DNA from 3 places in the Paenarthrobacter nicotinovorans genome. Region 3 is predicted to be linked to each of the others. Evidence: riboswitches for the same ligand, from Rfam matches in the RefSeq annotation. Region 3 holds a riboswitch; each other region holds the start of a gene.
The links. Region 3 has a riboswitch for S-adenosylmethionine ahead of metX (homoserine O-acetyltransferase MetX). Riboswitches for the same ligand answer to the same signal wherever they lie in the genome.
Positions count from the first base shown of each region.

Region 1 (7,692 bases), 1.2 Mb from region 3:
CCTGCGAACCATCGAAAGAGCGAGGCGCATGCCTTCGGAGGTCAAACGGATGGCGCTGTAGGGCTGATGGTCAACGAGGCCTTGGTCCTTGAGCTTTCGCACCATTTCCGACACCGAGGAATTGGCGACCCCGAGCCGCAGGGCAAGCTGTGAGGACGTGATCGGCTTGTCCTGCCACTCCGTATAGGAGTAGATGACCTTGACGTAGTCCTCGATCGAGGAGGAGGGCGTACTGGTCTTCACACCCCTAGCCTACCGTGGTGTGGCATCGTGGACTTTGTATGCACGCCAGGTCTGCGTCAGGTAGGGCAGCGGCACGGTGTCTCCCGGCGCGTGGCCAAGGTGTTCGTAGAGGTACCACTGGAGGTTGTCCATGACTTTGGCCCGCGTCGCTTCGTTGGCGCGCAGGTAGTAACTGCGCGACTTGGTCAACTCCATGATGTCCTCGGGCGAGAGCGGGTCCTCCCACCTGGTGAGGTGGCGTTCCAGTCCGTGAAACTCCGGGCCGATAACCGGCCGGAATCCCGGCTTGTGGACGTCGCCTGCATGCATGATGCGCGAGAGCCTGTGGACCCAGGGAATTGAGGTGTCCAACTGGTTCCAGATCAGCCCCAGAACCCCCGCGGGGCGCAGGATACGGGCGATCTCCGTGCTCGCGGCAAGGGGCTCGCACCAGTGCCAGGCCTGGGCAACGCTGACGACGTCGAATGCTGAGTCCGCCAGTCCGGTTGCCTCGGCCGTCCCCTCCGTCGCGTGAACATCGGGGTAGGCCTTTCGCAGTTGCGCCAACATATCGGTGGAAGGGTCGACGGCGGCCACCTCAAGTCCGCGTCCGGCCAGGAGAGAGGTGAACTTGCCCGTTCCTGCGCCGAGGTCCGCAGCAGTCGATGCCCCTTCAGGTAGGAGCCAGTCAACGGAGTCCACAGGATAGCCCGGCCGCACGCGATCGTAGTGCTCTCCGCCATCCTGGAAGCTTTGGCCAAGTTCATGGCGCCGGGAGGCATGGAGTTTGGGTCCGCGGGGACCGGCGGGACCGGGAGTGACTGGAGCGCCGTTCGCTGAGCGCAGGGACACGCAAACTCCTTCACAGGGCCGTTAGAGGTACCCTACGAATTTACCCTCTAGTCGACCGTGCAGGGAGCGGCACCGGCTGTGCCCGGGGTGTTGGGCGCCCACTCGGGGTAGCTGCGGTGGTCGTTGGCCGGTACCCAGCGGCCCTCGTCCACCACATAGTCCCAGCCCAGGCCGTTGCGCTTGAGTTCCTCGATGCCTGCCAGCAGCCTGGTGGCGTCCTCCAACCGGGAGCCGACGCCGAAGCTTGCGCGCAGGGAACCCGATGGCAGTCCCAGCCGCTTGAGCAACGGGTGCGCGCAGAAACGTCCGTCGCGGAGGCCCACTCCGTGTTCGGCCGCCAGATAAGCGGCGACCAGTCCGGCGTCGAATCCTTCTACGGAGAAGTTGACCACGCCGATGGTGTCCTCGGAATCGCTGAAGATCCGGTGGACTGTTACGCCGTCGATGGCTTCCAGGCCCTCAACCAGGTAGCTGCGGATGCCCGCTTCGTGTGCGTGCCAGGCGTCCTGGTCGAGGCCGGCGAGTACCTGCGTGGCGCGGGCGAGCGTCGCGGCGCCCAGGACGTTGGGGGAACCGCCCTCGTGCCGCGCCGGACCCGTGGCCCAGCTGACCGAGTCCAAGCGCGCTTCGCGGACAGCGCCGCCGCCTGCCAGGTGCGGGATCCCGGCGTCGAGCCAGTCCGGGCGGCCCACTACCACTCCTGCGCCGAACGGCGCATAGAGCTTGTGTCCTGAGAAGACGATGTAGTCGACGTCAGCCTCTGCGATGTTGACGCGGCGGTGCGGAGCGAGCTGGGCTGCATCCACCACGATCCTTGCGCCGTACTCGTGGGCCAGCGCGGCAAGCCGGGCGATCGGCAGGATCTCTCCGGTGACGTTCGAGGCGCCCGTGACGGCGAGCAGGCTGACGCCGCCCAGGGCCAGTTCGGCTTCGATCTTGTCCAGCGTTCCGGCCAGGGTCGGCGCCGCAACCACGCTGCGGTGCGGCACGCCCTGCCACGGCAGCAGGTTTGCGTGGTGCTCAATGTCCAAGTACAGGACCTCGCCGGCAAACCCGCCGTCAACCTGCGGGAGGCAGCCGGCCAGCAGGTTCAAGGAGTCCGTGGTGTTCCGGGTAAAGATCACCGAATCGTCTGCACGTCCGCCAACGAAGTCACGGACGATGTTCCGGGAATTCTCGTAGACGGAGGTGCTGATCTGCGAGGCGAAGCCTGCTCCGCGGTGAACGCTGGCGTAGTACGGGAGGACCTCGTTGAGGTAGGCGGAAACAATCGTCAGCGCAGGGGCTGACGCGCCGTAGTCGAGGTTGGCATAGCGGACGTGGCCACCTTGGATCAGAGGCGCCTGAAGCTCCGCGCCCGTGACGGCGGCGAGGGGACGCGCAGCTGCCGATTCGAGGGCGGCTTCGTCAACAAAGGAAGGGATGGTGTTTGCGTTGAACGTGACTGTGCTCATGGGACCTCACTCAAGAGGGACCCCCACAGGGGGATCCGCGCTTGCCGCATCCGTTCCGGACCGGCCGGGTCGTCACCCGGGGCACCCCACCGCGAATGGAGGGTTGCCGGCCAGCAAACCGGGGTTTAGCGCTGGCACTCGTGACCTGTAAAAAAGGCTAAGGCACGTCCGGGGGACGATCCAAAGCCGTGGGGTTTTGTTAAGCGCTTTGTTACGCGGATGCCAAATCCCAGTTTCCGCGAACAAAAAACGGCGGACGCGCACAAAAGCGGGCGTCCGCCGTCGAAAATTCGGCAATCCGGAGTAGTGCCGGCCTCAGGCTTGGGACTGCAGGAGGTCGTCCAGTCCGGGGTTCAGCCGCTTCAGGACTTCCGAATGCAGGATGGAGTTGGTGGCCAGGGCGTTGCCGCCGAACGGTCCGTCTTCGCCTTCCAGGGAAGTGAAGCGCCCGCCTGCCTCCGTCACGATGGGGACGAGCGCCGCCATGTCGTAGAGGTTCAGCTCCGGTTCGCAGGCGATGTCCACCGCGCCCTCGGCCACGAGGCAGTAGGACCAGAAGTCACCGTAGGCACGTGTGCGCCAGACGTCCTCCGTGAGGTCCATGAATTCGTCCAGATTGCCCCGCTCCTTCCAGCCGGACAGGCTGGAGTAGGACATGGAAGCGTCGGCCAGGCGTGAAACGTTGGACACCTTGAGGCGGGTTGCTGAAGCGAGGGACCGACCCATGTAGGCGCCCATGTCCTTGGCTGCCCACCAGCGTTTGCCCAACGCCGGAGCGCTGACCACACCAACGACGGGCTCGCCTTCATCAACGAGCGCGATCAGCGTTGCCCATACTGGAACGCCGCGGACAAAGTTCTTTGTTCCGTCGATGGGATCGATGATCCAGCGCCGCGATCCGTGGCCACTGCTGCCGAACTCTTCCCCCAGGACTGCATCACGTGGACGCGAGCGCGACAACTGACCGCGGATAGCCTCCTCCGCAGCCTTGTCGGCATCGGTGACAGGGGTAAGGTCCGGCTTGGTTTCGATCTGCAGGTCCAGGGCCTTGAAGCGATCCATGGTTTGGGCGTCGACGGAATCGGCGAGGACATGGGCCAGGCGCAGGTCGTCGTTGTAGGTGGAAGCGGGTTGGGTCATGGCACCAAACTATCCTGAAATACTGGCAGCGGTGGGGACGTTAACGCTGCACCTTCAGTTTTCCAGTGTCATCAAGTAACCGTGCCGAGCTCTTTCGCTTCTTTGGCCTCCAGGCGCGGGTCCGCGCCCAGCAGGCGACGCAGTGAAGCCAGGCGCGCCACCCCTGAAGGGCCCGCATGTCCTTCATTGACCCAGGCGTCCAGCCCGCAGTTCACTGCCGTAGCGTCGTGCTTGCATCCCCGCTCGCATGCTTCGGTGCCGGGTTCGAGGTCCGGGAAGGAATGCAGGATCCGGTCCGGATCCACGTGGGCCAAGCCGAAGGATCGGATACCGGGGGTGTCAATGATCCAGCTGCCCGAGGGGGCATCCGCGAGCTTCAGCGCCAATGCCGAGGACGAAGTGTGCCGGCCACGTCCGGTGACGGCATTCACGCCGCCGGTGGCCCGCTCGGCGCCCGTCAACGCGTTGACCATGGTGGACTTGCCCACACCGGAGTGGCCCAGCATGACGGTCACTTTGCCACCGAGGTGTGCGCGGAGCCGGGAAACAGCATCCCTGTCCAAACGGGCCGACAGCCCATCATCGGATCGGGCATCAATGCCGCCCGCTTCAGAATCGGCTGTCCGGCTGATAATCACCGGGAAATCCAGGCTGACGTAGTTGGCCAGCAGTTCAGTGGGATCCTTCACGTCGGCCTTGGTGATCAGCAGCAACGGCTCAATACCGGCGTCGTACGCCGCCACAAGGGCGCGGTCGATGAACCCGGTCCGCGGTTCGGGATTCGCGGCTGCAACAACCACCACCAGCTGGTCGGCGTTGGCCACGACTACCCGCTCGATCGGATCCGTGTCATCGGCGCTGCGGCGAAGGAGGGTCCGGCGTTCTTCCACCCGGACCAGCCGGGCCAGCGTGTCCGGAGACCCGGAAACGTCGCCTACAAGGGCCACGAAGTCACCGGGCACAACAGGGTTGCGCCGGAGTTCGCGGGCGCGTGCGGCGATGATGATGCGTTCGTTGGGGGAGTCTTCGTCAACGATTGCCCGGTACCGCCCGCGGTCCACCGTGATGATCCGTCCGATCACGGCGTCATCGTAGCTGGGACGGTCCTTGGTCCGGGGTCGTGATCCTTTTTTGTTGGGACGGATCCGGACATCGGATTCGTCCCAGGAACGTGCGTCGCGGCCCATGGTCAGTTGCCGGCCTCATTCGTGCCGGCGGAGTCAAGCATTCGTGCCCACATCTCCGGGAACTCGGGCATCGTCTTGGATGTTGTGGCGATGTCTTCAACCTGGACGCCGTCGACGGCGAGTCCCAGGATGGCGCCGGCAGTGGCCATTCGGTGGTCTGCGTAACTGTGTACCACTCCGCCATGGAGGGAAGCTGGGCGAATTACCAGGCCATCGGCAGTTTCTTCCGCATCGCCACCAAGGCGGTTGATTTCGGCAACCAAGGCAGCGAGGCGGTCTGTTTCGTGGCCGCGGAGGTGGGCGATGCCCGTCAATCGCGAAGGGCCGGTAGCCAGAGCGCACAGTGCGGCTACAGTCGGCGCGAGCTCGCTGGTTTCGTCGAAATCAGCACCCTTGATCTCATTGCCGCCTGTAACCGTCAGTGTTCCCCCGTCAAGGGTGACGCTTGCGCCCATGGCAGCAAGGATGGTCCGCCAGAGATCGCCCACCTGTGTGGTGCCGGTGGGCCAGTTGGGAATGCGGACAGTGCCGTGCGTTGCCAGGGCGGCGGCCAGGAAGGGGCCGGCGTTTGAGAGATCCTGCTCGATCCGCTGGTCGAAAGCACTGATCCTGCCGGGCGAAACGCGCCAGTGGTTGGGTACGGAGTCATCGACAGTAACGCCCACGCTCCGAAGCACCTCAACGGTCATGGTGATGTGGTCCAGGCTTGGAACGGGTTTGCCCACGTGCTCCAAGTGCAGGCCTTCGGTGAAGCGGGCGCCTACCAACAGCAACGCCGAGACAAACTGGGAGGAAGCGCTCGCGTCGATGACCAAGTGACCGCCGCGCACCTCGCCGGTGCCTTCCACCGTGAAAGGAAGGGACGACGGCGTCCTGCCGCCTTCGGCTGCGACCGGAACTCCCAGGGCGATCAGTGCCTCGATGATGGTTCCCATGGGCCGGTTACGGGCATGGGGATCGCCGTCGAAGACTGTGGCGCCGCTGCGCAGGGCAGCCAGCGGGGGAACGAACCTCATGACGGTACCGGCCAGACCGCAGTCGATGGCTGTCGTTGAGCTCGAAGCAGAGGGGTCCAGGGGAGTGATCTCCAGGTCGGGCCCATAGTCACCGTCACCGGGTACCTCGGTGACGGTGGCACCCAACTGCCGGAGGGCCTGGATCATCAGGGCCGAATCGCGTGAATGCAGCGGAGCCCGGAGCCGCGAAGGACCATCCGCCAAGGCTGCCAGCACCAGGTACCGGTTGGTCAGCGATTTTGAACCTGGGACCGTCACTGTGGCGTCCACGGGCCCTTTGGCATAAGGGGCCGGCCATAGCGGGAGGCTGGCGGCTTTGTCCGGTTCGGTATTGGCGGCGGTGGTACCTGTCATGCTTCCTTATGCTCCAACTGCGTTGTCTACGGCCTTGCGCACTGCTTTGTCTGCCTTCTTGATCTGCTTGCCGGTGACCTTCCTGGCGTCGGCGGCAAGGTGCTCGGCCCGCCAGGCGATACTCGGACGGCCGTCGGTGTCCACCGACGCCAACAACACGCCGCCGGTAAGTGAGATGTTCTTCAGGAGCTGGGCCTTCCGGGCGGTGCGCCCCTCCTTGGTGCTTATGTCGGCCGAACGCCATTCGACGTAGGAGTTCAGGGCGGACGTCAGCGCGAGCACTGTCGCTGCGAAACGCGAAAGCTTACCCAGTCCGAGCAGGGCTCCGGCGCCGAGCTGGGCTCCACCCAGAACCCGGGCGAGGGTCTTCTCGTCCGCTTTGAAGGGCAGCGATTCAGAGGCTCGTCGAAGGACCGGTGACAGTTGCTTGGCGGTGTCGTCAGCGTTCTTGAGCTTGTCCAGACCTGCAACGACAAAGCTGGATGCGAGCATGGGCCGCGCGAGAAAACGGATAAAAGACATGTTTTGCCTCCTGGGTGGCTTGCCACACTGTTCGATGAGTGTTGTGTTCACGGGGTGCAGTCGGATCTAGTCTTGCACTTTTGCGGAATATTTACCCAGCAGCGGCCGTTGTGAGTTTCAGGTGCGGTGGAGACCGGACTGCGGCACGGCGTTGCCGCTCGCTGAACGGAGTTGGTTTTTTGACTTTGGTGAAGGACCGCATGGTTCTACCGGAGGCCGGGTACGGGGTGCAGCCGGATTCTCCCAAGCTGACAGTAGACTTGGCAACGATGAGCACCATTGAACCGGCCGCAGCGGCCATGTACGAAGCAGCCGACGCGACGGACGACGATAGCGCCCCGGCGCCGGCCGCCGTCGATGTTGCAGCGGAGAGCCCGGAGCAGCGGCGCGAGCGTTTTGAGCGCGACGCAATGCAGTACGTCGACCAGCTGTACTCGGCTGCCATGAGGATGGCGCGGAACCCTTCTGACGCGGAGGACCTCGTCCAGGAGGCCTACACCAAGGCCTTTTCAGCGTTCCACCAGTACAAGCCCGGCACCAACCTCAAGGCGTGGCTGTACCGGATCCTGACCAACACCTACATCAACCTCTATCGGAAGCGGCAACGAGAACCGCTGCAGTCCAATTCGGACACGATCGAGGACTGGCAACTGGCCAAAGCAGAGTCGCACACTTCGGCGGGCCTGCGTTCAGCCGAAGCCGAGGCTCTTGACCACCTGCCGGATTCCGACGTCAAAAACGCGTTGCAGGCAATTCCGGAAGAATTCCGGTTGGCTGTCTATTTCGCGGATGTCGAGGGATATGCCTACAAGCAAATCTCGGAGATTATGAATACCCCGATCGGCACTGTCATGTCGCGGTTGCACCGTGGCCGGAAGATGCTGCGGGACATGCTGGCGGACTATGCCGCCGAACGGGGCTTCAAGGCCCACACCGAAGATCAGG
Region 1 is NZ_CP089293.1:2,708,004-2,715,695, reverse strand. Features, by position in the region: gene JMY29_RS12660 (metal-dependent transcriptional regulator) at 1-243, opposite strand, end outside; gene JMY29_RS12655 (class I SAM-dependent methyltransferase) at 253-1,074, opposite strand; gene JMY29_RS12650 (aminotransferase class V-fold PLP-dependent enzyme) at 1,122-2,528, opposite strand; SAM riboswitch class IV at 2,561-2,674, opposite strand; gene hisN (histidinol-phosphatase) at 2,844-3,668, opposite strand; gene rsgA (ribosome small subunit-dependent GTPase A) at 3,740-4,855, opposite strand; gene aroA (3-phosphoshikimate 1-carboxyvinyltransferase) at 4,858-6,225, opposite strand; gene JMY29_RS12630 (DoxX family membrane protein) at 6,232-6,747, opposite strand; gene JMY29_RS12625 (sigma-70 family RNA polymerase sigma factor) at 6,927-7,692, shown strand, end outside.
Region 1: it holds a riboswitch for S-adenosylmethionine, as region 3 does, so the genes downstream of both, JMY29_RS12650 (aminotransferase class V-fold PLP-dependent enzyme) here and metX (homoserine O-acetyltransferase MetX) in region 3, are expected to answer to the same signal.

Region 2 (7,692 bases), 460 kb from region 3:
AAGCGCTCACTGTTGTGCCTGCTGATTTGGCAGCATTGCCCGTCCACTCGATGGCCGTGATGTACTGCCGTTTGAGCCAGTCGCTGTAAGGCGGCGCCGGGCAGGGAGTGTCGCAGAGGTATTTATCGAAATCGGCGAAGCGCACAAAGGTGTTGACTTTGTTGGTCAGGTCCGCGCCCGTCACATTCTGGGCGTATTCATCGATTACATAGGCGTCGTATGCAGATGCCGTATGGGGTCCCGTGTAGGCCCTGCTGGCCAGCTGGGCAAACTTTGCCGTGGCCCAGTGATCGCTGTGGTCGTAGGGGTCCTGGTAATTTCCCGTCCAATCCTGGGTCCGGAAGGTGGTGGGTTGGTAATTGGCCACCAGCTGGTTCAACGTCGTCTGGAATTGCGCCTTGGTAAACGCTGCGGCCCCATCAACCGGACGGATGGAGCTGAGCCGGCCGTCCCACAGTTTCAGGATGCTCTGGCCGTTGTAGCGGCTGCTGCCCCTCCCATCCGGGAAGCCATCCGGAAGCCGCATGAAAACGACGGAAACGTTGGGTGCCGCATTCAAGGTCTGAAGGGTGAGGGGTCGGCCCGGAACGCCCGCGTCGGAGGTGGTCCAGGCATCGGCTACACCCGCCATTTTCGCGTAGCTTGCCCTGATTCCCGCTTCCAGGCTGTTCCAGTACGCAGCCCCTTCACCGGCTTCACCCGCCGTTGCGTACACGGTCTGCACGCAGCGCTTGGACTGGATGTCACGCATGAAATCCGGACTGATGAAAATCAGGTCATCATCGGTGTGGGCCACTATCTGCATGGCGCCGCCTGTGCCCGGGCACGGCGGGACCGCAGCAGCGGCAGGCGCCGCCATACCAACGGTCAGGGCAGAAAAGGCAACAGAGGAACCCAGCAGGAAAACAAGGATTTTCCGGAAAAGGGAACGGGTGCTGAACAGGGTGAAATGAGTATGACGCCGAGCGTATTTTGGACGGTCCACAACCATGCTCCTCGAGCAGATGTTGGGCCCCCCAGCCGGCAAGCTTACGACGCCTCCGCGACGTCATTTCCTGAATTCAGTTGGGTACTGCAAATACTTTTCATGGATCGAAAGTGGAGCAGTGATCGATACTGTACTCCTCGCGGAAATTCATGGCTAGGGTCCAGACCGGTATGGGCGAAATCCCAGTGGCGCGGGCAAGCCCGCTACTAGGCTGAAACCATGAACCGCACGGCAGCGCTAAACCCAAGTCCTCGAACACTCGACGTCGAAAGCGTGGTTCATTTCGATCGGCTGGTCGGTGCCGGAGCCCGGTCAATGCACGGTTGGCACGCGCAGTCGTTGGACCTTCGCGGCTACTCGCGCCAGCTCAAAGCGATGGATCCGCAAGGTGCCATCTTCCTCGGCTGCACCTTCGACACCGGCGTGGAAGAAAGTCTGCGAAGCCGTGGCGCACTGATCTTTCCGAAGCTGCTGGGTGTTCCCTTTGACCCGTACCGCGGCACTCTCTACACCCCGGCGGAGCTCTACCGGGACATCCCGGCTACTGAGTACGAGTCCACCCTCGACGCGCAGGTCTACCAGTGGAGCATCCTGCCCGGCCAGCGTCAGAGCCTCGACGCCACGCTCGCCGCAGCGCTGCACGATCACGCCATAGGCGACGCCCTGGACGAGGCATTGGATCAGGGCCCCTTCGCAGGTAGCAGGATTGTGGGAGTCATGGGCGGCCATGCCGCCCAGCGAGGATCCAGGGAATTCGCCGACGCCGCCCGGCTGGGCAGCCTGCTCGCCCAAGCCGGCTTCGCCGTCGCCACGGGCGGGGGTCCCGGTGCCATGGAAGCGGCCAATATGGGCGCCTACTTCAGCGGAAGGCCCGACGCCGAACTGCAGGCGGCCCTTGCGACACTCGCCGATGTCCCGGGGTTCAGGCCCTCGGTGACGGCTTGGGCGCGTCAGGCGGCGGCCGTCGTCGAACATTACCCGCAAGGCACCCCGACCCTCGGCATCCCTACCTGGTTCTACGGGCACGAGCCGCCCAATCTGTTCGCCACCCACATCGCCAAGTACTTCGCCAACGCCATCAGGGAAGCCATCCTGTTGGAAGTCTGCAACGGCGGGATCGTGTTCCTGCCGGGAGCGGCAGGCACGGTGCAGGAAATTTTCCAGGACGCCTGTGAGAACTACTACGGCGCGCCCGAAACCATTACCCCCATGGTCCTGGTGGGCCGCGAACACTGGGAACGGACCTTCCCGGCGTGGCCTATGCTGCAGAGCCTGGCCGCCGGGAAGCCCATGGCGGAGCGTATCTTTTTGGTGGACACGGTGGAGGATGCGCTCGCGGTGTTGGCCCGCTAAGACACAGCCCGGATCAGAAGTCTTTGCTGCAAGGACCTGAACCCAGTTCCGCGAGCCCCGTCAGGTCGCCTGCGGCATATTCCCGTACCCACGATGCCTGCCCGAACATGAGTTGCCGGGGATCGTCCACGTGGTCCAGGCCCACCAGGTGTCCGAGCTCGTGCATGATGACTGCCACGCCGATGTCCTCCCCGTCCGGGGTGTCCACGATCCCGGCAAACTGTGGTGCATCCAGTGAGACTGTCCCGGTCACGTATGCCTTGTAGCCGTTGCTCAGGCCAATGGAGGAGCTTCCGCCCAGACCCACCGTCTGCCCGTTCAGGCGCGGAACCTGCTCCGGGGTGCTCCAGGCGATCAGCACCGGCGCCCAACGGTCCCCGTATCTGGCCGGCTGGTACCCGGAACGGTTGGGGGAGGGAACCTCGGAACTCGGTCCGTCGTAAATGAATCTCAACCCCGTAGCTCTCCCGGTTTCATGGACGGCCTTCTCCACAAGAACCTGCCAGGAAGCCGGTGCGAGGTCCGAATTCACCACGTAGTGGATGGGCCTGCAGGGCGAGTACGCCAAGGGCGTGCCGTCTTCTTTGACTGCCAGGAACTTGTACGAGCTGCTGGCTTGGACCAGCGGGGGCGGCGTGCCGAGGGGCGCGTCGGCTTCTTCACGTCCGGGCAGGGGATCGTCCCGTTGTCCGAAGGGTGCCAGCCCGGGACGTGGCGGCTGGCTCTGGCTTTCCGATGATCCGTAGAGGAATTGCTGCAGCTCTCCGCCGAAATAGGCTCCGGCGCACACGAGCCCCAGGATGCCCAGCAGGAACAGGATGGCGGCGACGCTGCTGTGCTTGATCGGCGGGCGGGGCTCAGGCGGCTCGTGCGGACCCGAAGGCGGAAGGTAATGGGGCCGGGGAGGATCCGGGTCCGGCCACTTGGACGACCCATAAGGTTCCATGGAACCCCCTGACGTGGAGGCCGCGGACGGGCGGTGGGGCGCCGCCGTCGGCCGTATTCGCCAGCATAGGTCCAGTGTCCCCGTGAGTCCATGGCCTTTGTACCCAACGCCTGAAAGCTGCTAGATGTCCTTGCGGCAGGGGGCTGATGCCAGGAGATGCAGGCCGTTCAGGTCACCGGCGGCCAGACCGTCCGGTGCCCCGATTTCCGGGTACATGAGCTGGATCGGATCGTCCACATGGTCCAGTCCCATCACGTGTCCCAGCTCGTGCTGCATGACGGCAAGGACGTAGTCCGCGCCGCCGGGATCGGCCAGAAGTTCCGCGATCTGGGGTGTGTCCAGCTCCAGGCTTCCGGTGATGTAGCTTTTGGGGCCCTTGTCCAGCGAATACATGGTGCTGCCGCCCGTGCCGATGACCTTCCCTTCAAGGGCCGGTGCCACTTCTGGTGTGGTCCACGAGATCAGCAGGGGAGCCCACCGGTCGCCGTAGCGGTTGGGTTGGTAGGGCTCGCGCCGGTCCGCGGGTTGTTCGTCGGTTGTTCCGTCGTTGACGAACTGGATGCCCGAGGCTGCAGAGATATTGGCAATGGCCGTCGCCAGGAGGGGGTCGGTTCCCTCGGGAGCGGAGGCGTTGTTCACCACGTAGTGCAGCGGCCGGCAAGGGGAATAGCCCACCGGGGTGCCGTCGTCGTTCATGGCCAGGAACTTGTATGAATCATTGGTGGTGCCCGGTGCCGTCGGCGAGGCCAGCGGGGCGTCAGCTTCCTCAAGTCCCGGCGGTGGCGCGTCCGGAATGCGGGCCGAGGTGGGCTGTATCTTCCCGGTTTGCGGGCCGCCCGGGACGCTGACGCCCGGGAACAGTGCCGTGATGCGGGGGTCGCCATTCAGGAACCAGGACACCAGCACAGCGACCGTCGCCGCGATGAATGCCATCAGCAGGCCGAGCAGAACGCGCTGGGTTGTTCCCGATCGCCGGTGCTTCGGCACGTGCGTAGCTTCCCGCTCCCAGTCCACGGTTCTCCATTCCTCAGGCCCTTGGTCACGCGGGGCAGCGCGGAGGACGAACCAACATTACGGTCTGCCGGGGGAGCAGTCCAAACTCAGACGATCGCCGCGCCGAACAGCAAACCGAGACCGTAGGTGGCAGCAGCTGCTCCCAGCCCGATGGCCAGTTGCCGCAGGCCGCGGCTGAGCGGCGACGTACCGGACAGCAAACCCACGACGGCGCCTGTCGCCAGCAGCGCGATGCCCACCAGGACTCCGGCCACCAGGAGCGCGGCCATACCCGTCATCCCGAAAAGGAAGGGCAGGATCGGAACGATGGCTCCCGAGGCGAAGAAGCAGAAACTGGACAGCGCCGCGCCCCACGCCGAACCCACCGATTCATGCTCATCGGCCACCGGTTTCTCGGGCTGCAGGGAGAGGCTGGGATCGCAGTCGCAGCTGAACAATCCCATGCGCTCGGCTGCCCGGTGCTCGGCGGCTTCGCGGGTCATGCCGCGTGCCAGGTAAACCAGGACCAGCTCGTTGTGGTCGATGTCCAGCGACGGGGCTGCGGTGAGGGTGGCCTGGGTGGGGAGGGTGGCGTTGAGCAGTTCGCGTTGCGAGCGGACGGAGACGTATTCGCCGGCACCCATGGACAGTGCGCCGGCCAGGAGCCCTGCAACGCCGCTCATGAGGACCACGGAACTCGGTACACCCGTCGCGGCCATGCCCATGACCAGCGACAGGTTGCTCACCAAACCGTCGTTGGCGCCGAAAACTGCTGCGCGGAAGGTACCCGAGAGCCGGTTGCGTCCACGGGTCGCCAGGCCCCGGACTACTTCCTCGTGGATTTGTTCATCGGCCACCATCGCGGGGGTGGCGGCCGGCTCGGTTCCGTAGGGGGAGCGGCCCTCTGCACGTTGCGCCAGGGCCAGGACGAAGACCGAACCGAAGTTGCGGGCCAGGAACCCCAGGAACTGGCTGCGGGCGGAAGCTGCCTTGGGCATGCCTGCGTGCTCACCCAGGAGTTTGAGCCAGTGCGCTTCATGCCGCCCTTCGGCTTCGGCCAGAGCCAGCAGGATCTGCCGTTCCTCGCCGTCGCGGCGCTGGGCGAGTTCGCGGTAGACCGCAGCCTCGGCGCGTTCATCGGCAAGGTACTGCCGCCAACGCCTGATGTCCGACGCAGTGGGTGCTGCCGGGTCTGCGGTGTGGTGGAGGGCTGCGGGTTCGATGGCGGGGTCCGGAGCGGGGCTCGACGAACTGTGGGATTCCTGGTGCATCTGCACTTTATCTCCTGTGCTGGGTGGGGTAGTTGCGGCCCCATTGCACGCCCCACACTACCGCTTATTTGCAGGGTTTTTTGGCTGGTATTCCTTAGCTGGAATGTTCGGTGTACCGTAATTTCCGGCTCTGCTTGACCCTCGCTTTGGCCGGTGCTCAGATGGAAGGACAGGGGCGGGGAGCCTCCCCGCACTCGGTTAGCGGGCTCTTACAGGCCCACGGGACGGAGGTTGCACCATGGACACCACCGAATCACACGCCAAGTACCCGGAACGCACCACCATCGAGTCGGACCCGGCCTACGACTACGCCGAAGACCAGGAAGTGGACGAGCCCTGGGTTGAGGAAGTGGACGCCCCCGAGGACGATGAACGGGTGGTGCCGATCGATGAGACCGAGGAATTCCGTGGGGAGGAAGAGGAAATCTAGTCCTCGTCCCGGCTGCCGAGGGCGAACAGGCGCGGCTGGCCATCCCGTTTTCCTGTCGCGGCCACAGTAACCGTCAGGGTCCGGGACGCCTCGCACCACGTTGAGGGCCGGACGGCCTGGGCCAGCGCTTTGGCGATCTGCTGCGGATGGGGATGCCGGAAGAACAGGGTTTCGTTCCTGGCCACTATGGTGACCGTGCCCAGGTAAAGGTCGACGGCGGGGATCACCGTGACGGTCCGGGCTTCGGTTTGGCCGGTGGTGCTGTGGGCGTGGCTGGTATCGCTCTGATACGGCAAGGTGCTGCTCCTGTGGAGAGTGCTCTTGCCCGCTCGGTTGTCTCAGGTCCGGGACGGGCCGCTTCCTCATCCGAACCACCCGTGAACATGGGGTTGGTGCATGGCCAGTCGGAGCTTGGCGCCACATCTCTTGAAGCTGGGACAACAGTACCGCACCTGCGGTTATGAAGGCCCTTTTGCCGGGAACAAAACGACGGCGGTGCTGCCCCCGTGAAGGGGGCGGCACCGCCGTCGGGTATTGCCTGGTTACTTGCTGCTGCCCACCGGGTGGACTTCCGGCGGCAGTTCCTCGGAGATGGCGCCGGCTACGCGCTTGTCCCAGGCCTCGCGGACGGCTGCGTCCGTGGGCGGAGTCAGCAGGGAGACCACGACGTAAACCACCAGGGAAGCACCGAGGCCCCAGTAGATGGGCTCGTTGGCGTAGACGCCGTCTTCGCTCGGGATGACACCAACCGCGTACATGATGAGCAGGGCCAGTGTCAGAACTGAGCCGACTGCCATGGACCATGCAGCCGCGATGCCCGTTCCGCGCTTCCAGACCAAGCCGCCGAGAATGGCGACCAGGAGTCCGCCTACCAGGATGTCGTAGGCGATGGTCAGGGCAACAACGACGTCCTGAGCTGCCATGGAAATCAGGACGGCAACGATGCCCAGGCCCAGGACCCAGTAGCGGTTAGCCTTGACGTCGTGCTCGGGGTTTTCCGTGTCGTCGGTGTTGATCGTCTTGCCGAACCAGCTGGCCACGAACGGGACAACGTCTGCGCGGGCCACCGTAGCGGCGGCGATCAGGGCGCCCGAAGCGGTGGACATCATCGCAGCCACAGCCGCGGCCATCACCAGTCCGCCGATGCCGACGGGCAGGATGTGGGTTGCCACCTCTGCGTAGACAACGTCCTTGCCGAGGTTGGCGACATCGATGTCCGGGAGGGCGACGCGGGCAGCCAGGCCGATCAGTGCGCCGGCGATGCCGTAGAGGATGCAGTAAACACCGGCGGTAGCTCCGCCCCAGCGTGCAACGGTGGCGGTCTTGGCGGTGAAAACGCGCTGCCAGATGTCCTGGCCGATCAGGAGGCCGAGGGTGTAGACCACGAAGTAAGTGATGATGGTCTGGACGCCGATGCCGTCGATCTGGAAGAAGCTGGCGTCAAGGCGCTCACGGATGCCGTCCATTCCGCCGGCTGCGTTCAGGACGAACGGCAGCATCAGGAAGAAAATGCCTACGGTCTTGATGAGGAACTGCACCTGGTCTGCCAAGGTGATGGACCACATGCCGCCGATGGTTGAGTAGACCAGCACGATGGCGCCGCCGACGGCGATTGCCAACCAGCGTTCCCAGTCGAAGAGCACCACGAAGATGGTGGCGTAGGCGCCGGTGGACGTGGCGCAGAGCATGAGGGTGTAGGCCAACATCACGA
Region 2 is NZ_CP089293.1:1,026,435-1,034,126, forward strand. Features, by position in the region: gene JMY29_RS04925 (chitobiase/beta-hexosaminidase C-terminal domain-containing protein) at 1-991, opposite strand, end outside; gene JMY29_RS04930 (LOG family protein) at 1,208-2,341, shown strand; gene JMY29_RS04935 (zinc metalloprotease) at 2,355-3,287, opposite strand; gene JMY29_RS04940 (matrixin family metalloprotease) at 3,408-4,301, opposite strand; gene JMY29_RS04945 (VIT1/CCC1 transporter family protein) at 4,388-5,551, opposite strand; gene JMY29_RS04950 (hypothetical protein) at 5,790-5,981, shown strand; gene JMY29_RS04955 (hypothetical protein) at 5,978-6,277, opposite strand; SAM riboswitch class IV at 6,294-6,413, opposite strand; gene JMY29_RS04960 (sodium:solute symporter) at 6,524-7,692, opposite strand, start outside.
Region 2: it holds a riboswitch for S-adenosylmethionine, as region 3 does, so the genes downstream of both, JMY29_RS04955 (hypothetical protein) here and metX (homoserine O-acetyltransferase MetX) in region 3, are expected to answer to the same signal.

Region 3 (7,692 bases):
CGCATGCAGAACAGCCGCATCGTCAGCCCGTGCGTCACCAACAGGGTGTTCGGTGCGTACGTGGGCTTCTGCCAGTGCCGGTAAAGCGTCTCCATGAAGGACGACACCCGGTCGTAGACGTCCGAGCCTGATTCGCCTTCGCGGAAGCGGTAGAAGAAGTGGCCGTAGAGGTTCCTGAGTTCCTTCTGGTCCTCAATGTCCCCGGCGATCTGGAAATTGGCCCAGTCCTGCTCACGGAGCCGCGGCTCCTCGATGACACGCTCAATCAGGGACCCCAGGTTGAGGGCTTCCAGCGTCTGGTAGGCGCGCAAATAGGGGGAAACATAGACGCAGACCTGCTGCCCGTCGAGTTTGCGCCGCAGGTCCTCGCCGGCCAACCGCGCCTCCTCGACGCCCTGGTCCGTCAGCGGAATCCGATAATCCGGCACGCGGTTGTAGATGGACGTGTCGGCGTTCGCGGCGGACTGTCCGTGCCGGATCATGAATATTCTCTCTGGGGCACCCATCCCACCAAGCATAGGGCGGCGGTTCCCGGCAAAGAGGCAGGAACTGCGGGCAAGATAGGTACATGTTCCTTGCTTCCCGTCGCCGGCTGCGCGCCGAAGTGCTCATTGTCCTGGGCTTGTCCCTGGGCCAGTCGGCTGTCTACTCCGTGGTGCAACTGCTCGACAAGATGACGCGGGCGCCGCTGGCTGATGCAACGTCCACGCTGAACAGGTCCCAGAGCACCCGCGAATATTTCGATCTCACGTACCAGCTTCTGGATATCCTGTTCGCCCTGGTGCCCGTGGCGCTGGTGTTCTACTTCCTGTCCACGCACGTCCAGGCCACCAGGGACGGTGAAGGTTCGGCGTTCGCCCGGCTCGGCTTCAACTTGGTCCGCCCCGGCAAGGATCTGCTTCAGGGCCTGGGCCTCGCGGCGCTTATCGGCATACCGTCCCTTGGCCTCTACGCGGCCGGCCGGGCGCTGGGAATCACCACTGCCATTGTGCCCAGCGGCCTGGATGCCTACTGGTGGACGGTTCCCGTGCTGATTCTCTCCGCCGTGCGACACGCCATTGTGGAAGAAGTGATTGTGGTGGGGTATCTCCTGGACCGCTTCGGCAAGTTCGGCTGGAGCGTTCCGGCGGGCATCGTCGTCAGCGCCCTCCTTCGCGGGAGTTACCACCTCTACCAGGGCTTTGGCCCGTTCATCGGCAATGTGGTGATGGGCCTGGTCTTTGGGTGGATCTACACCAAGACCAAGAGGGTGATGCCCTTGGTGATTGCCCATGCCCTGCTGGACATTGTGGCGTTCGTTGGATTCAGCCTGTTCGGCAAAGCGGTGGGCCTGGGCTGAGCAGCCGTGAAAGCCGTTGCAGCCGTTAAAAGTATCCGGCCGCCATCGGTGGGTGACGTCATTGGCACCCGCTGATGGCGGCCGAAGCATTGTTTGGACAGCGGTGTCCAGGGCCGGGACCAGCCCGGATCAGGGGAACGGTCAGATGGTGACGGCTCCGGAGGCGGTTTCGAAAGTGACGGCCATGATGCCCGGCGTGCCGCGTGGTGCTATCCACTGGACCGCGACGTCCTCGAGAGGCTTCTCCACTGGCTCGCCCAGCCATTCGGTCACGCGTTCGGCGGAGCCCGCGATCGTGAGGCTGGACATCTTCACATCGCTCTCGTACACCTTGGACGGGTGAAGTGAGGGGTCGCCCTCCCACTTGAGCAGGTACGGCACCTGGGGATCGGCGATCAAGCCGAGGATGCCGATCTGCTGCCACACCAGTTCGCGGCCGTCAGGGAACTTGCGGTTGCCCGGGACTGCTGCGCGACCGAGGCGTTCCTCAAACGGGGCGAGGTCGTCAACTGCCACGCACCAGCCCATCCAACCGCCGCCGGCGGCTGAGCGTGCACGGACAGCTTGGCCGAAGGGTGCTTTGTCGGAAGCAGGGTGGTCCAGGACCTCCACGACTTCCAGGTACTTGTTATCCGCAAGGGGAATGATCATGTTCCGGGTGCCGAAGCGCGGGTGCACTCCGCCCCGGACTGCGTCCACTCCCAGAGCCGCGGAAATTCGTTCGGTAGTGGCCAAGAGGCCATCTCGTTCACAGGCGTAAGAGACGTGATCCATGCGCATGGCTTCATCTTGGCACTTTGTGATCGGTGTCTCAGCTAAGCCAACCCTAACTAAGGTGGGATCTCGCGACGGGCGTCATGGAAGGTCGCAAAAGAGCCCATATATTCTGCTGGCGTCACAAAGCTGTCCAAGGACCCGGACACTTCCTAGACTGGCCGCAGCTTCCTTCCCGCAGCTATTCCGCCGACCACACGCGCCACGAACAGGAGAATTCCATGTCCCAAGGATGGTCTTTCGAAACCCGCCAGATCCACGCAGGCCAAGAGCCGGATGCCGCCACGGGCGCGCGTTCCCTGCCGATCTACCAGACAACGTCGTTCGTTTTCCCGAGTGCTGAAAGCGCGGCCAACCGCTTTGCCCTGGCCGAACTGGCTCCGATCTACACCCGGATAGGCAACCCCACGCAGGACGCCGTGGAACAGCGCGTCGCGAGCCTCGAAGGCGGTCTGGGTGCACTGCTGCTCAGTTCGGGCCAGGCAGCCGAGACCTTTGCCATCCTGAACATCGCCGAGGCCGGCGACCACGTCGTCGCGAGCCCCAGCCTCTACGGCGGCACGTACAACCTGCTGGCCCACACGCTGAAGAAGTTCGGCATCTCCGTGACTTTCGTCGAGGACCCGGACAACCTCGAGCAGTGGCGTGCGGCCGTCCAGTCGAACACCAAGCTGTTCTTTGGTGAAGTCGTCTCGAACCCACGCCAGGACGTGCTGGATATCGAAGGCGTCGCCGGTGTCGCGCACGAGGCAGGCGTGCCTCTCATCGTCGACAACACCCTCTCCACGCCGTTCCTCATCCGGCCCATCGAGTGGGGCGCGGACATTGTGGTCCACTCCGCAACCAAGTACCTCGGCGGACACGGTTCGGCGATCGCAGGCGTGATCGTGGACTCGGGCAACTTCGACTTCGGCAAGGACCCGGAGCGGTTCCCCGGCTTCAACACCCCGGACCCCAGTTACAACGGCTTGGTTTACGCCCGCGACCTGGGCAAGGACGGAGCGCTCGGAGCCAACCTTTCCTACATCCTGAAGGCCCGTGTCCAGCTCCTTCGCGACCTCGGCTCGGCCGTGTCGCCGTTCAACGCGTTCCTCATTGCCCAGGGCCTGGAAACCTTGAGCCTGCGGGTGGAGCGCCACGTCGCCAACGCCACCAAGGTGGCCGAGTGGCTGGAAGCGCATGACGACGTCGAATCGGTCGCCTATGCGGGCCTGCCGTCCAGCCCCTGGTACGAGCGGGGCCGCAAGTACGGACCCCAGGGCACGGGAGCCATCGTGGCCTTCAACATCAAGGGTGGCGTAGAGGCCGGCAAGCGCTTCGTGGACGGTTTGGAGCTGCACTCCCACGTCGCCAACATCGGTGACGTCCGCTCCCTGGTCATCCACCCGGCGTCGACCACGCACAGCCAGCTGACGGTCGAGCAGCAGGTAGCCGCCGGCGTCAACCCGGGCCTAGTCCGCTTGTCCGTGGGCATTGAGCACATCGATGACATCATTGCCGACCTCGAAGCCGGCTTCCGCGCGGCCAAGGGCGCCTGAACGGGCAGTCCACGCCTGCAGCTGACGCACCCGGCTGACGGACCCGGGGTGCCGTCCACATCGACGATTATTCGCCGGACGGCACCCCGGAGTGCTCTTTCGTGAATGAAGCTGCCCTTGAACGTCACACTGGTGTCACATTCTTCGCCATAACGGTGGTGTCTTTCCTAGACTCTACGTATTAGGTCATGAGTGCCAGCAGATAGCCCCGGCTTGCTGGCCGGCAACCCTCCTTCCGCGGTGGGGTGCCCCGGGTGAAGACCTGGCCTGTTCGCACGCAAGGCGACGGGCAAGCGCGAAGTTAGGTGTCAAAGGAATGACCATCACTGCTACAGCACTTCCCAAATCCGGAGAAGAAGACGGAACCGTCAAGTACGCGGGCATAGGGCCGCTGGCGCTCGAAGCCGGCGGTCACCTCCCCAACGTCGTGTTGGCGTACGAAACCTGGGGACGACTCAACGCCGACGCGTCCAATGCCGTGCTCATCCAGCATGCGCTGACGGGCAGCACCCACGTTGCCCGCGGAGCCACGGACGAGGAAGGGTGGTGGGAGCAGTTGGTGGGTCCGGGCGCCACCATCGACACCAACAGGTTCTTCGTTGTCTCCATCAATATCGTGGGCGGCTGCTATGGCAGCACCGGCCCGTCCTCCGATGCGCCGGACGGCAAGCCGTGGGGTTCCCGGTTCCCCCTGGTCACTCTTCGCGACAGCACGGTTGCTGAGGCCCGTTTGGCGGACCTCTTGGGGATTGAATCCTGGCACGCGGTCCTGGGCGGCTCGATGGGTGGGGCCAGGGCCCTCGAATGGGCTGTCACGTTCCCGGAGAGGGTCAACCGCTGCGCCGTCATTTCGGTGGGAGCCTACAGCACCGCCGAGCAGATTGCCTTTGCGCAGGCCCAAACCCTGGCCATCCGGCAGGACCCGCACTTCAACAATGGGGACTACTACGGCGGTCCGGCTCCGGAACACGGACTTGCCCTGGCCCGCCGGATTGCGCACATCACGTACCGTTCCGCCCTGGAACTGGATCTCCGCTTCGGCAGGGAAGCCCAACATCAGGAAACGCCGCTCTCCGCAGCAGTCCTGGGGGAGCGTGGTCGCTACCAGGTGGAAAGCTACCTGGACCACCAGGGGACAAAGCTTGTGCGGCGGTTCGATGCCAACAGCTATATCGCCATCACCGAAGCGTTGATGTCCCACGACATCAGGCGGGGACGGGGCACACTGCAGGAAGCACTTTCGCGTGCCACCGCCGAGTTCTTTGTTGCTGCTGTGGACACGGACAGGCTGTACTTCCCGGCCCAGTCCAAGGAACTGGCGGCAGCACTGCCGGGGAATGTTCCGGTCCACACCATCCAGGCGCCGATCGGCCACGATGGCTTCCTCACGGAAATCGGCCAATTGTCGGAGCAGCTTCGCGGGGCGTTCTTCGCCTGACCGTGAGGAGCCTGTTCGTAGAGTTGCCTGTTTGTGGACGTGCCTAGCCGTTCATGATCTCCCCGCGTTGTTTCATGTAGTCCTCCATGGCGATCTGGCCATTGGTGAACTTCGCATCCAGTTCAGCCAGCTTGCGGGCGCGGTAGCCCTGGGGCTCGGAACCGGCAGTGGGAAACGGCGCGGGAGCGGGCTGTCCGGCCCGGTAGGAATCGCTTGGGTAGGAACCGCTTGGGTAGGAGGCGTTCGACGGCGGCGCGACCTGCGGAGCCTCGTCTGCAGGGCGGATGACTGCCGGCCCTGGCGGGTAGCCCGGGTAATTCTGTTGCGGGTAGTCCTGCGGCGGGTAATTTTGTGGTGGGAAACCCTGTTGCGGATAATCCTGACCACGAAAATTCCCGTTCTGCAGGCGGCGGGCCTTGGACCGGTTGTACATGCGGATTCCCATGGGAATCAGCCACGAGCAGACGATGATCCAGAAGATCAGATTGTTCACAGTGCAGGCCTCCTAGGTCTTAACCCCAGCTTAGCCCTGTGCCCATCACAGCAGCTTGGCCTCCATGCCCAGGAAAATCCCGTAGCGTTCCGCTTCGGCTTCCAGGGCCATCTGCTCTTCCTTGGTTGTCGGCTTGTCCATCCGGACTTCGAGCCCGCACATGCCCCCTGCGAAGCTGTGCCGCCACCATCCGGCCAGCCTGCCGTCCACGAGGACTACATGCATGGGGCCGTTGTCCTCAGGCAAGTACGGTGCGGTGCCGCCCAGGTAGTGGCGGGATTGCGAGTACCCCATCACGTATTCGTCGAAGCATTGGATGAGGTCGACGCGGGGGAGCACGGAACCGGCCGCTGGACCGGCAGGAGCCTCCAGGGCTTCTACGTCAGCCGAGGCGCCGTAAAAGTCCAGGTCATCGAAGGAGACCCGGGCCAACGTTCCCGGTGATAATTCCGCGGCGACGTTGAGTCCCAACGTGACGTCTTTCATGGTCAGCCCGGACCACGCCGAACAGTCCTTCACGGTAGCCGGTCCGCGACTGCTGAAATACCGCAGGGCCATCTGCCCCAGGGCGTGTTCCCGGTCCGCTCCGCTGAGCGGCCCGGAAAAAGGAGCGGTGACGCGTTCGGAGAACAAAGCGTAGGTCTGCTTCAGGGCTCCTCCAGCCGAACGAACCGGAGCGCCGCTCACCAGAATGCCGCTGATTTCGGCGTGCATGAGGTGGTAGATGAAACCCAGCCCCTTGCCGGGAAAGCCGGCCTGGCCCAGAACATCAGCCAACTCCTCGCGGGTCTTGTGGGCACCATCCGCCACGGCTGCTGCAAGAATCCTCCCACTGTGGGCGGCAGTTTCCCCGTCCACCCCGGTCCGCTTGTACATGCCCTTGTTGCCTTGATGCAGCCGGTCAGCGGACAACGCCATCAACCAGCCCAAGTCATCCCTGTGCACAAAATGCCATGTGGGGCGCAGGATGTGCGTCCGCAGGATGGTTCCGTCGGCAACGGCCTGTTCTACTGCAGCTGCAGTGCTCGAGGGCGTCCGCTGCGCCACGGTCCAACGGGCATAGGCGAATTCCTGCGACTGGACGGCCAGGAGATTGCGCACCACATCCCCTGGAGCTGCACCCAGGGGAGGACGTAACTGTTGCCGTCGGAGACGCAACTGCCGGACCCCCGCTGTACGGGGAGAGTCATCACTCGCCATGCTGGTTCACCGGCCCATCGCTCCCGGCTAGCTCCGCGGCATCACGGTACCGGCGGCACCAAAGACCGGTCCCGGCGTCGGACGCTTTGGCGTGATGCCGTCGCCGGACGATTGGTGACGGAGCCTCCGGATAACCCAAGGTACGAAGTATTCCCGTGCCCAGACCAGGTCCGATGAGCGGGCTTCCCGCCATGTCCGGGGAGGAAGGGCCTTGGGTACCAGCGGCTCCAGGGTGTGCTGGACGTTCAATGCCTCCAGGACCATCATGGCGATGGTGTGGTGGCCCAGGGGGGAGAAATGCAGGCGGTCGGCATCCCACATCTGGGTGTCAGCGAGCTGCCGCAAGGACCACATGTCGGCAATGATGGCGTCATGGCGGGCTGCGACCGTTCGCAGGTTCTCGTTGTAGATGGCAACTTTGCCCCGGATGCGGCCAAGGACCGAGGACGCAGTATCCGGACCGTTGAAGAGGACCACCGTGGCCCCACCCGAGCCCAATTCGCCGACGGCGGCGTCGAGTTTCTCGGCCAGAAGGTCGGGATCACCGCCGGGGCGGATGAGGTCGTTTCCTCCGGCGGAAATGGAGACGAGGTCCGGTTGCAGTTCCAGGCAGGGGCCGACTTGCTCGTCGACGATCTGCTGCAGCAACCGGCCCCGGATGGCGAGGTTGGCGTAGGCGAAGTCCTCGTGTCCGCGTCCCAGCTCTTCGGCGACACGGTCCGCCCAGCCGCGGTAACCGCCGGGATTGGCAGGTTCGGGATCGCCGATGCCTTCCGTGAACGAATCACCCAACGCCACGTAACGGCTCCACGGGTGCTTTTGGGCGGGTTCGCCCGGTTTCACTAAATGATTGTTCTCACTCACGCTCATATCCTGCCCCCAGAGGGCCGACCTACGCCACCGTAGGTTG
Region 3 is NZ_CP089293.1:1,484,240-1,491,931, forward strand. Features, by position in the region: gene JMY29_RS06895 (histidine phosphatase family protein) at 1-482, opposite strand, end outside; gene JMY29_RS06900 (CPBP family intramembrane glutamic endopeptidase) at 569-1,339, shown strand; gene JMY29_RS06905 (VOC family protein) at 1,481-2,119, opposite strand; gene JMY29_RS06910 (bifunctional o-acetylhomoserine/o-acetylserine sulfhydrylase) at 2,335-3,651, shown strand; SAM riboswitch class IV at 3,836-3,953, shown strand; gene metX (homoserine O-acetyltransferase MetX) at 3,968-5,089, shown strand; gene JMY29_RS06920 (hypothetical protein) at 5,133-5,582, opposite strand; gene JMY29_RS06925 (winged helix DNA-binding domain-containing protein) at 5,628-6,782, opposite strand; gene JMY29_RS06930 (SGNH/GDSL hydrolase family protein) at 6,810-7,652, opposite strand.